DNA from 2 places in the Shewanella sp. SM71 genome. Region 1 is predicted to be linked to the other one. Evidence: predicted binding sites of a transcription regulator. Region 1 holds the regulator's gene; the other holds the start of a gene.

What was found. Region 1 encodes sigma-54, which starts transcription at its own class of promoters, with help from an activator protein. Its sites were predicted from a motif close to GTTGGCACGNNNNTNGNNT; they were not measured.
Region 2: glnA (glutamate--ammonia ligase) is a predicted target of sigma-54. The motif match lies at 2,957-2,975, and genes of this name have one in related genera.

The regions. Positions count from the first base shown of each region.
Region 1 covers NZ_JAKKRW010000008.1:122,142-127,494, forward strand. The annotation lists gene L5L97_RS10065 (KpsF/GutQ family sugar-phosphate isomerase) at 1-593, shown strand, start outside; gene kdsC (3-deoxy-manno-octulosonate-8-phosphatase KdsC) at 593-1,144, shown strand; gene lptC (LPS export ABC transporter periplasmic protein LptC) at 1,141-1,701, shown strand; gene lptA (lipopolysaccharide transport periplasmic protein LptA) at 1,688-2,242, shown strand; gene lptB (LPS export ABC transporter ATP-binding protein) at 2,239-2,970, shown strand; gene L5L97_RS10090 (RNA polymerase factor sigma-54) at 3,078-4,556, shown strand; gene hpf (ribosome hibernation promoting factor) at 4,585-4,872, shown strand; gene ptsN (PTS IIA-like nitrogen regulatory protein PtsN) at 4,875-5,318, shown strand; gene rapZ (RNase adapter RapZ) at 5,315-5,353, shown strand, end outside.
Region 2 covers NZ_JAKKRW010000010.1:165,321-170,673, reverse strand. The annotation lists gene L5L97_RS12045 (hypothetical protein) at 1-78, shown strand, start outside; gene L5L97_RS12040 (hypothetical protein) at 261-1,133, shown strand; gene glnA (glutamate--ammonia ligase) at 1,460-2,869, opposite strand; gene typA (translational GTPase TypA) at 3,880-5,353, shown strand, end outside.

The sequences.
Region 1 (5,353 bases):
CCGAATCGAATATGGCGCGATTATCTAAAGTGCATTTATGTATTGAAGTCCCAGAAGAGGCTTGCCCACTTGGACTTGCCCCAACGTCGAGCACTACCGCGACCTTAGTGATGGGCGATGCCATCGCCATTGCGCTACTACAAGCTAAAGGCTTTACCCGTGATGATTTTGCTATGTCCCATCCTGGCGGAGCTTTAGGACGCAAGTTATTGTTAAAAGTCTGCGATGTCATGCACAGCGGTGATGACTTACCGCTCGTTAACCACGATATTTGCATCACAGAAGCTCTGTACGAAATCTCCAAGAAAGGCTTAGGCATGACGGCGATTATCGATGATCAGCGCAAGCTTGTTGGTATCTTCACCGATGGTGATTTACGCCGCGTTATTGATGCAGAAGTGAATTTACGCACGACGCCCATTGCCGATGTGATGACCCGTAACTGCGTCACGATCACGGATAATGTATTGGCCGCCCAAGCGCTGCAAGTGATGGACTCAAAAAACATCAACGGATTAATTGTTATTGATAAAGACCGCCATCCTATCGGCGCTCTTAACATGCTAGACATGGTTAAAGCAGGAGTCATTTAATGCCACAGCAAGGATTTTACGGCCCAATCAGTGATGATGTGTGGCAACGCGCACAAAAGATTAAACTGTTAATCTGTGACGTCGATGGGGTGTTTTCCGACGGCCGTATTTACTTGAGTAATAGCGGCGAAGAGCTCAAAGCCTTCCATACCCGCGATGGTTATGGCGTGCGCTCACTCCTCACCAGCGGTTTCAACCTCGCCGTGATCACAGGACGTCAATCCAAAATCGTTGAAAACCGTATGACAGCCCTTGGTGTTACCCATATTTACCAAGGCGTAGACAATAAGTTCGAGCCCTATGAAGCATTGCTCGCACTTTATGGTGTCACCCCAGAAGAAGTGGCTTATATCGGTGATGATATTGTCGATCTTCCCGTGATGAATGTCGTCGGTTTAGCGGTCAGTGTTGCTGACGGCCACCCCTATGTACGCCAACACGCCCATTTTGTGACTACGCTCAATGGTGGCCACGGTGCACTGCGTGAACTCACAGATCTGTTACTCCTAAGTCAAAATAAATTCACTTCGGCCCATGGAATGAGTATATGAGTCGTGTGACACTCGCGATTATCGCTTTTTTTGGAACCGCACTAGCGCTTTACTGGCAGGTCCAGAACAAACACAGCGGTGATTCCGATAACAGAGTAAAAGATCAAAATACCCCAGATTTCATCGTTGAAGATCTGCGCAGTGTTGAGTTCAATGAGCAAGGACTAGTGAATAGCCGTGTGACGGCGAAACACATGGAACATTATGATTCAACGAATCAAACTTTCTTTACTCAACCTGTTTATCTTGTTTATCCAGACCAAGGTAAAGCACAATGGCAACTCAGGGCAGATCAGGGCAAGCTAAACAAGGAAACTGGCAAGGTTGTATTAGAAAATAATGTTATTATCGATGCCATTAGCCCAGAAGAACCGATTCAGACCTTGTCCACCAGTTATCTGGAACTCGATCTCAACACTATGATAATGACCTCTGACCGTACCATTTACGTCACAGGGAAAGATTTTAATATTCAAGGCCAAGGCCTTTATGCCGACCTCAACGCGCAAGAAGTGCAATTGACCAGTCAGGTAGTAGGAACATATGAAGCAAAATAACGTATTACTTGCCAGCCTAATGCTAATTATGAGCATGAGTGCTTTCGCGAAAGTCGGCGACTTAAAGCAAGAAGTCAAAATTAAAGCAGTGAGCCAAACTGCGGATATCAAAAACAACCAGATCATTTTCTTTGGTCCGGTTGAAGTTACCCAAGGCTCAATAAAAATCCAAGCAAATGAACTGCGTGCATTTTCCGCTGAAGGTGAAAATAGCAAAACTTTGGTCGCCACAGGCAACCCTGCTACATATAGCCAAATATTAGACGATGGCCGCCCTGCATCTGCCAGCGCGAAAGAAATTCGTTACGATATGGCAAGCCGCACCTTAACACTGAAAGGTATGGCGTCATTAGATCAAGCAGGTAGCCAAGTTACAGGCAATTTAATCCGCTATAACATGATTCAACAGAAATTGATGGCCGAGAGTACTGGCAGTGGTGACGATCGCGTGATCACTATTATTCAGCCTGAAAACTATCAAGATGATGCTAAATCAGACGCTCCGGCGGATAAACCTGTAAAAAAGCAGGACTCTAAATGACCCAAATCACCTTAAGAGCACAAAATCTGGCTAAAAGTTACAAGAGTCGCCAAGTGGTTAAAGACGTCAGTCTGACGGTAAAAACCGGTCAAGTCGTTGGCCTACTCGGTCCAAACGGCGCGGGTAAAACCACGACCTTTTACATGGTTGTCGGGCTAGTGAAGAGCGATAAGGGACATATCTTTATCGACGATGATGATTTAACCGCAGATCCTATGCATCTGCGTGCCCGCAAAGGCATAGGTTACTTACCGCAAGAAGCCAGTATCTTTCGTAAGCTAACTGTTCATGACAACATCATGGCCGTACTGCAAACTCGTAAAGAACTTAAAAACGAAGAACGAGAAGAAGAACTAGAACATCTGCTCGAAGAGTTTCATATCACCCACATCCGTGACAGCCAAGGCATGTCATTGTCGGGTGGCGAACGTCGTCGCGTCGAAATTGCGCGGGCTTTAGCCGCTAATCCTAAGTTCATTTTGCTCGATGAACCGTTTGCCGGCGTCGATCCTATTTCGGTTATCGACATCAAGAAGATTATCGAACAACTCAAAAGTCGCGGCCTTGGCGTACTGATCACAGACCATAATGTCCGCGAGACATTAGATGTATGTGAACATGCTTATATTGTGAGTCACGGAAACCTGATTGCCGAAGGAACTCCAGCAGAGATCTTAGACAATCAGCAAGTTAGGGCTGTGTACTTAGGTGAACAATTCAGGCTATAGTTAATCGAGCGAAGCCAATGGAGGCAATTTATACCGCCATTGGGCTTCACTCAAGATAATAATAAGCGACCTCATCCAACAATAATAACGTAGGGATCAGCGGTAACATGAAAGCGTCACTCCAGCTCAAACTGGGTCAACAGTTAACCATGACGCCACAATTACAACAGGCCATACGTCTGTTGCAACTGTCGTCATTAGAACTGCAGCAAGAGATCCAGCAAGCATTAGATTCTAATCCCCTTCTCGAGCTGGAAGAGGATCAATTCGACGCCACTAAAACCCCTGTAAACCAAACGCTATCCGATACGGACTTCAGTGAATCTAGCACTCTGCCACCAGAAAAAGACAGCTCCACCATAGACACGGCAGAGTCGCTAACCAAAGAATCCATGCCCGATGAGCTCCCCATGGACACCACATGGGATGAAGTGTTTACCGCCTCCCCAAACTCAGGCCCCGGCGGCAGTCGTGAAGACGATATGCCCTTCCAAGGCGAGACCAGTGAAGGTTTGTACGAACACTTAGAATGGCAAAAAAACCTCACGCCGTTTTCTGAAACCGATTTAGCCATTGCCACCGCCATTATTGATGCCATCGACGATCAGGGCTATCTCACCCAAAGCACTGAAGAAATTCTCGAAGCCATGGGCAATCCTGAAGTTGAGCTTGACGAAGTCGAAGCCGTACTCAAGCGTATTCAGCATTTTGATCCCATAGGCGTTGCCGCCCGTGATTTAAGTGAATGCCTGCTGATCCAACTGTCGCATTTCGCCGCTGACACGCCCAACCTAGAAAACGCCCGCATGCTGATCAAAGATCATTTAGATCTGATCGCCGCACGAGACTTTAGGTTGTTGATGCGTAAGACTAAATTAAAAGAGGATGAATTAAGGGATGGTATAGCACTCATCCAAACCCTCAATCCTCGCCCAGGTTTGTTGATCACGCCCAATAATGACGAATACGTTATCCCAGATGTGTCTGTGTCGAAGAAAAATGGCCGCTGGGTCGTTGAGCTTAATCCTGACTGCATGCCAAAAATCAATGTAAATCAACATTATGCTTCTATGGCACGCAGTACCAAAAACCAAGCCGATAGCCAATTTATTCGCGGCCATCTGCAAGAGGCTAAATGGTTTATTAAGAGCCTAGAAAGTCGTAACGATACTTTGCTTAAAGTTGCTAATTGCATAGTGCAATATCAGCAGGGTTTCTTTGAGTACGGTGAAGAAGCCATGAAGCCTATGGTGCTTAACGATATTGCCGAAGCGGTAGAAATGCATGAGTCCACCATCTCACGGGTCACAACTCAAAAATACATGCATACCCCTAAGGGACTTTTTGAACTAAAATACTTCTTCTCTAGCCACGTCGGTACTGACGATGGTGGTGAGTGCTCATCCACAGCAATCAGAGCCTTTATAAAGAAACTGGTGGCAGCGGAAAACCAGAAAAAACCATTAAGCGATAGTAAGATGGCACAACTTCTGGCAGAACAAGGGATCAACGTAGCCCGCAGAACCATTGCGAAGTACCGAGAGGCTATGCTTATTCCACCTTCTAATCAGCGTAAAAGTTTATAACCTACAGTGGATATCGGAGGACGTTTCTATGCAAATAAACCTAAGTGGGCACCATATCGAAATTACCGAATCGTTACGTGCATATGTAGAAGAAAAGTTTTCAAAACTTGAACGCCATTTCGAACAGATCAATAATGTGCACGTTGTGCTCAATGTTGAGAAAATGCAACAGATTGCTGAAGCGAGAATAAACCTCATAGGTGGTGAAGTTTTTGCAACTTCAGAGCATGCTGACATGTATGCCGCTATAGACGCCCTGATTGACAAGCTTGACCGTCAGGTTATTAAACACAAAGAGAAGTTAACAAAACACTAATAATGGAACTTTGTACCATACTGCGGCCGGAGTGCACTACCTGCGCCACTCCGGGCAGCAAGAAAAAGGTACTGGAACTCATCAGCGACTTAGTCGCTGCCCAGTACCCGACCCTCTCATCTCAAGAGATATTCGAAAGCCTAGTGGCGCGCGAAAAGATGGGGAGCACAGGTATAGGTAACGGCATCGCCATTCCACATGGTCGACTAGCCGATATAGATCAGCCCATTGCCATACTAATTAAGTGTGAAGAGCCGATAGCATTTGATGCTATCGATAAGCAACCTGTTGATATTTTATTTGCACTACTGGTGCCTGCAGACCAATGTCAGCAGCACTTAAGTACCTTGTCTTGCATGGCCGAAAAGCTGAGCGACAAGCAAATATTAAAGCAATTACGCAAGACGCATGATGAAACGGAACTCTATCAGGTAATCACTGGATGAAACTGGTCATAGTGTCGGGCCGCTCAGGCTCAGGC
Region 2 (5,353 bases), on a different contig from region 1:
GTACCATTTGCGTCATTTGAGTCAGGCGAACCTGCCCAACTGTCAGATTTCGCCCCTGAGAATACCCATGCCGTCTAACGCTTTCTTTCGCGCCTGTTATTGGCGTGAGATTCGGTGTCATCAGTGGCAGCTTTGCCACCAAGATGCTAACAGGCCTTATAGCGGCAAGATCGTCAAGAGTGAGAAGACATTAAGTACGAGCTGTGTGGATAGGTTAACGATGACCGTGCAGTCCGTGGGCACAGCAAAGGAATAGCTATATGAATAAGAGAGCAGCGCCGCTGCAGTTGGCGTCGACAGAGCAAGAGACAAAACTGTTGGACGACAGTCGGTATGAAGACCTGCCGCGCACTGAGTACCTGCAATTACCCCAAGAGGAGCAAAGCCGGCTCAATATGCTACGTCAGCAGCGGGTGCGTGAGGCGCCCACGCTTTATGAGTGGGATATTCGGGTGGCGACTGTCTATGGTCTATTTTGGTTAACCTTCCTGATCCCGTGTGGTTGCTTAGCACTTATAGGGTGCTATTTGCTATCTGGCGATACTAGCTTGGGTATAGGGTTAATTATCATGGCTTCAATTATGTGCTTATCTGCTCGTTACCTCTGGTTTGCAGACAAACAGTACCATTATCGGCTCACCTCCGAGGGTTTAGTTACCACCTATCATGACGCGATTCCGGATGCAGCTTACGCGGTAGTGCGGGGGCTGGCTTGGTTTGGGGTTGTGGTTTGTATTGTCGGGGTGGCCTTTTTAGGCCCAGCAGCGCTGATTGGTGCAGGCGGAATGGCTCTGGGGGCATTTTTCTTTACTGGTTTTAAAAATGTAGAGACTACTTACGAGAGTCCTATAAAAAATGGGCATCGTCATTTGATTAAGGTAACGCGGAATCGTCCATTTATTGCCTGCCAATCGGATGTACGAACAATGGGGGTACGTGCAAGTATCCGTCTTCATTGCCCATTGGATAAGATACACATTATCTTGTCATTGCTGATGACGCAGTTACCTGATTCTGAAATCCGTGTATTTAAAAATGAGCGCGTGTTAGATGGTGTACCATTTGCGTCATTTGAGTCAGGCGAACCTGCCCAACTGGTAGATTTTGCCCCTGACAATAACCAGCCTAGTTGAATAAAGCGTGGACACTTAACAATAATGGCGCGGTAGTTAACTTCCGACTATATAGGTGGTTTTTCTGCTGCATCCATGTTTAGTTTAGATCGGTTTTTAACCATCTATCTCTATTGTTGCTGTTGCCGCGGTGTCTGGCGTGCCTTCTCTGAATGATAAAAGAGTGGTTGGCGATGATGCCTATTTAGAGAACAACGCGATGATTGAATCAGAATAAAAGTTGTATATACCTTCAAAATACAAAAAGCCCCGATAGCGTTGCTATCGAGGCTTTTATATTTTCTGTATCAATTACATAAAGCGAGCCGGTTATATAGCGATAGCCATTACAGGCTGTAGTACATTTCAAACTCAAGTGGGTGAGTTGTACGTGCTACGCGCTCAGCTTCTGCTGTTTTCAGTACGATATAAGATTGGATGAAATCTTCACTGAACACGCCGCCTTTAGTCAGGAACTCATGGTCAGCTTGCAGATTTTCAAGGGCGTTTTCTAATGACGTTGCCACTTGTGGGATTTCAGCCGCTTCTTCTGGAGGCAGATCGTACAGATCTTTGTCCATCGCTTCACCTGGGTGGATCTTGTTTTGGATACCGTCAAGACCCGCCATTAGTAGCGCTGCGAAACCTAAGTATGGGTTTGCATGTGGATCAGGGAAACGTGCTTCGATACGACGGCCTTTAGGGCTTGGTACCACTGGAATACGGATTGATGCAGAGCGGTTACGGGCAGAGTAGGCCAACATAACAGGTGCTTCAAAGTGTGGCACTAAACGCTTGTAAGAGTTCGTGCTTGGGTTAGTGAAAGCGTTCAGCGCGCGAGCGTGCTTGATGATACCACCTATGTAGTACAGAGCCGTTTCACTTAAACCTGCGTATTTGTCGCCAGCGAACAAGTTAACACCGTCTTTCGCCAGAGATTGGTGAACGTGCATGCCGCTACCGTTGTCACCAACGATGGGTTTAGGCATGAAAGTCGCAGTCTTGCCATAAGCGTGTGCCATGTTGTGCACTACGTACTTCAGAATTTGGATTTCATCCGCTTTCTTAGTCAAGGTGTTGAAGCGAGTGGCGATTTCGTTTTGACCTGCAGTCGCCACTTCGTGGTGATGCGCTTCAACCACTTGGCCCATTTCTTCGAGCACTAAACACATAGCGCTACGTAGGTCTTGTGATGAGTCAACCGGTGCAACTGGGAAGTAACCGCCTTTAACAAATGGACGGTGACCTGTGTTGCCGCCTTCGTAGCTAGTGCCTGAGTTCCAAGCCGCTTCTTTAGCGTCGATCTTAACGAAACAACCTGACATGTCAGTACCGAAACGGACATCGTCAAATAGGAAGAATTCTGGTTCTGGTCCAATCAATACAGTATCAGCGATACCAGTAGAGATCAGGTAAGCTTCTGCTTTTTTAGCAATTGAGCGTGGGTCACGGTCGTAACCTGTCATAGTACCGGGTTCAAGAATGTCACAACGGATCAGCGCTGTGGTTTCTTCGGTGAAAGGATCCAGTACAAATGTCGTTGGATCTGGCATCAGTACCATGTCTGATTCGTTAATGCCCTTCCAACCTGCGATAGAAGAACCGTCAAACATTTTGCCGTCTTCGAAGAAATCAGCATCTACCTGATGAGAAGGAATAGATACGTGCTGCTCTTTACCTTTAGTGTCGGTAAAACGTAAATCAACGAACTTAACTTCTAATTCTTCAAGTTGCTTTAAAACTGATTCAACTGACATTCTCAAGCCTCCGGTAGGGTAAAGGGATGCCCCTTCTATAATCTTTTAACTCAAGAGATTTATCTTGAGCCAAACTTACGAGCTATAAAGCGATATCCATGCCAATAATTTAACTTACTGATTAACATGGTTTAAAATCTTTGTTGCACTTAATTGGATTCGCGTGTGCACCATAATGGTGCTTTTGTCTGTGGCATTTTGGTGCATTACTCCATTTTGGTGCGCACTGAATTGATTCATGCAAACCTTAAGCTGGGATGCACAGCGATAACATGCACCGCTTATATGGCACTGAGATGGCAATGACGCTTTGGCTTTCACAGTATAAGTAAGTACTGCCTCACTGAAGCTCGCACATACTTGCAGCACAGAACGGGACTATTTACCACCGCATAACCGCCGCATAATTGTCATAAAACCACGCTAGTCTGTCCAACTATGCCACGCATTATCAATCCAATAGTGGTTTATTATCATATTATTAGGAAAGAGTTCGTTCTCATGTGCGAAATGTCTTTGCTGTTCACAGACCAAGTGAAATCAGTGATGCGTAAAAAGGTATCCCGTGACAATGAAGTGAGTCTTAATGTCATCGGATGTAAACGCCAACATGAACGTTAGATTAAGTGTGCCGCAGAATTTATTGCAGTGTGTTCACGTGGTAATTTCTCTGTATCTAAGTCGATTTTGCTGATGCTTAAATCGACATTAGCAGTGCTAACATTGAATACGAAAAATAGCAAATTCAGCTGCTTAACTCGGATTTTTCCTATGAATATGGCAATTAAACAGAGCGTTAACTCTGGCTACAGAGGATTTCATTCAGTGGATGATTGGCGGAAATTACCCAAGGATTGGCGGATTGTTTTATAAGTGTTCAAAAATAATCCTGTGCGCCAAGGCCGCTCTGGAGTAGAATGGCACGCTTTTTATTGTGGCGGATCGAGCTCGATCGCCATAACGAATTACTGAAATATCCCTATTTTTGTTTGATGGTAAGAGGTTTATCCGTGCTAGAGAATTTACGTAACATCGCCATTATTGCACACGTTGACCATGGCAAAACGACCCTGGTAGACAAGTTGCTGTCACAGTCAGGCACCCTTGCAACCCGAGGAGAAGCCACTGAGCGGGTGATGGACTCCAACGATCTTGAAAAGGAACGTGGGATCACGATTCTGGCAAAGAATACTGCCATCAAGTGGAACGACTACCGTATTAACATCGTTGATACCCCAGGCCACGCCGATTTCGGTGGTGAGGTTGAGCGTGTTCTGTCTATGGTTGACTCAGTATTATTGCTGGTTGATGCCGTTGATGGTCCAATGCCACAAACTCGCTTCGTAACGAAGAAAGCGTTTGCTCAAGGCCTAAAGCCAATCGTTGTTATCAACAAAATTGACCGTCCAGGTGCACGCCCAGATTGGGTTATTGACCAAGTATTCGACCTGTTCGATAACTTAGGTGCAACTGACGAGCAGCTAGATTTCCCAATCGTTTACGCTTCTGCGTTAAACGGTTTTGCAACTTTAGATCCGGATGTAGCGAGCGATGATATGACGCCGCTGTTCCAAACTATCGTTGAAAAAGTATCTTTCCCAGATGCTGACGCCGAAGGCGCGTTCCAGATGCAAATTTCGCAAATCGACTACAACTCATACGTGGGTGTTATCGGTATCGGCCGCATCAAGCGTGGTAGCGTTAAAACGAACCAACAAGTGACTATTATTGGCGCTGATGGCAAAACTCGTAACGGTAAAATGGGCCAAGTATTAGGTTACATGGGTCTAGACCGTACTGAAGTTGAAATTGCTAACGCTGGCGACATCGTTGCTATCACTGGTTTAGGCGAGCTGAAAATTTCTGACACTATCTGTGCCGTTGGTGCAGTAGAAGCTATGCCACCTTTGACTGTTGATGAACCTACTCTGACCATGACTTTCCAAGTTAATACTTCACCTTTTGCAGGTAAAGAAGGTAAGTATGTGACTTCACGTAACATTCTGGAGCGTCTGCAAACAGAATTAGTCCACAACGTAGCACTGCGTGTTGAAGAAACAGAAAGTCCAGATCGCTTCCGTGTATCTGGCCGTGGTGAATTGCATTTATCAATCTTGATTGAAAACATGCGTCGTGAAGGTTACGAGTTAGCCGTATCACGTCCAGAAGTTATTCTGAAAACTATCGACGGTGAACTGTGTGAACCATTTGAAACCTTGACTGTTGACGTTGAAGAAGAAGATCAAGGCACAGTAATCGAGAAATTAGGTACCCGTAAAGCTGAAATGAAAGACATGCAGCTTGATGGTAAAGGTCGTGTACGTATCGACTTCATCATCCCAAGCCGTGGTTTAATCGGTTTCCAAACTGAGTTTATGACAGCGACTTCTGGTACTGGTCTAATTTATCACTCATTCGACCATTACGGTCCGCACAAAGGTGGCGATATCGGTCAACGCGCTAACGGCGTATTGATTTCTAACG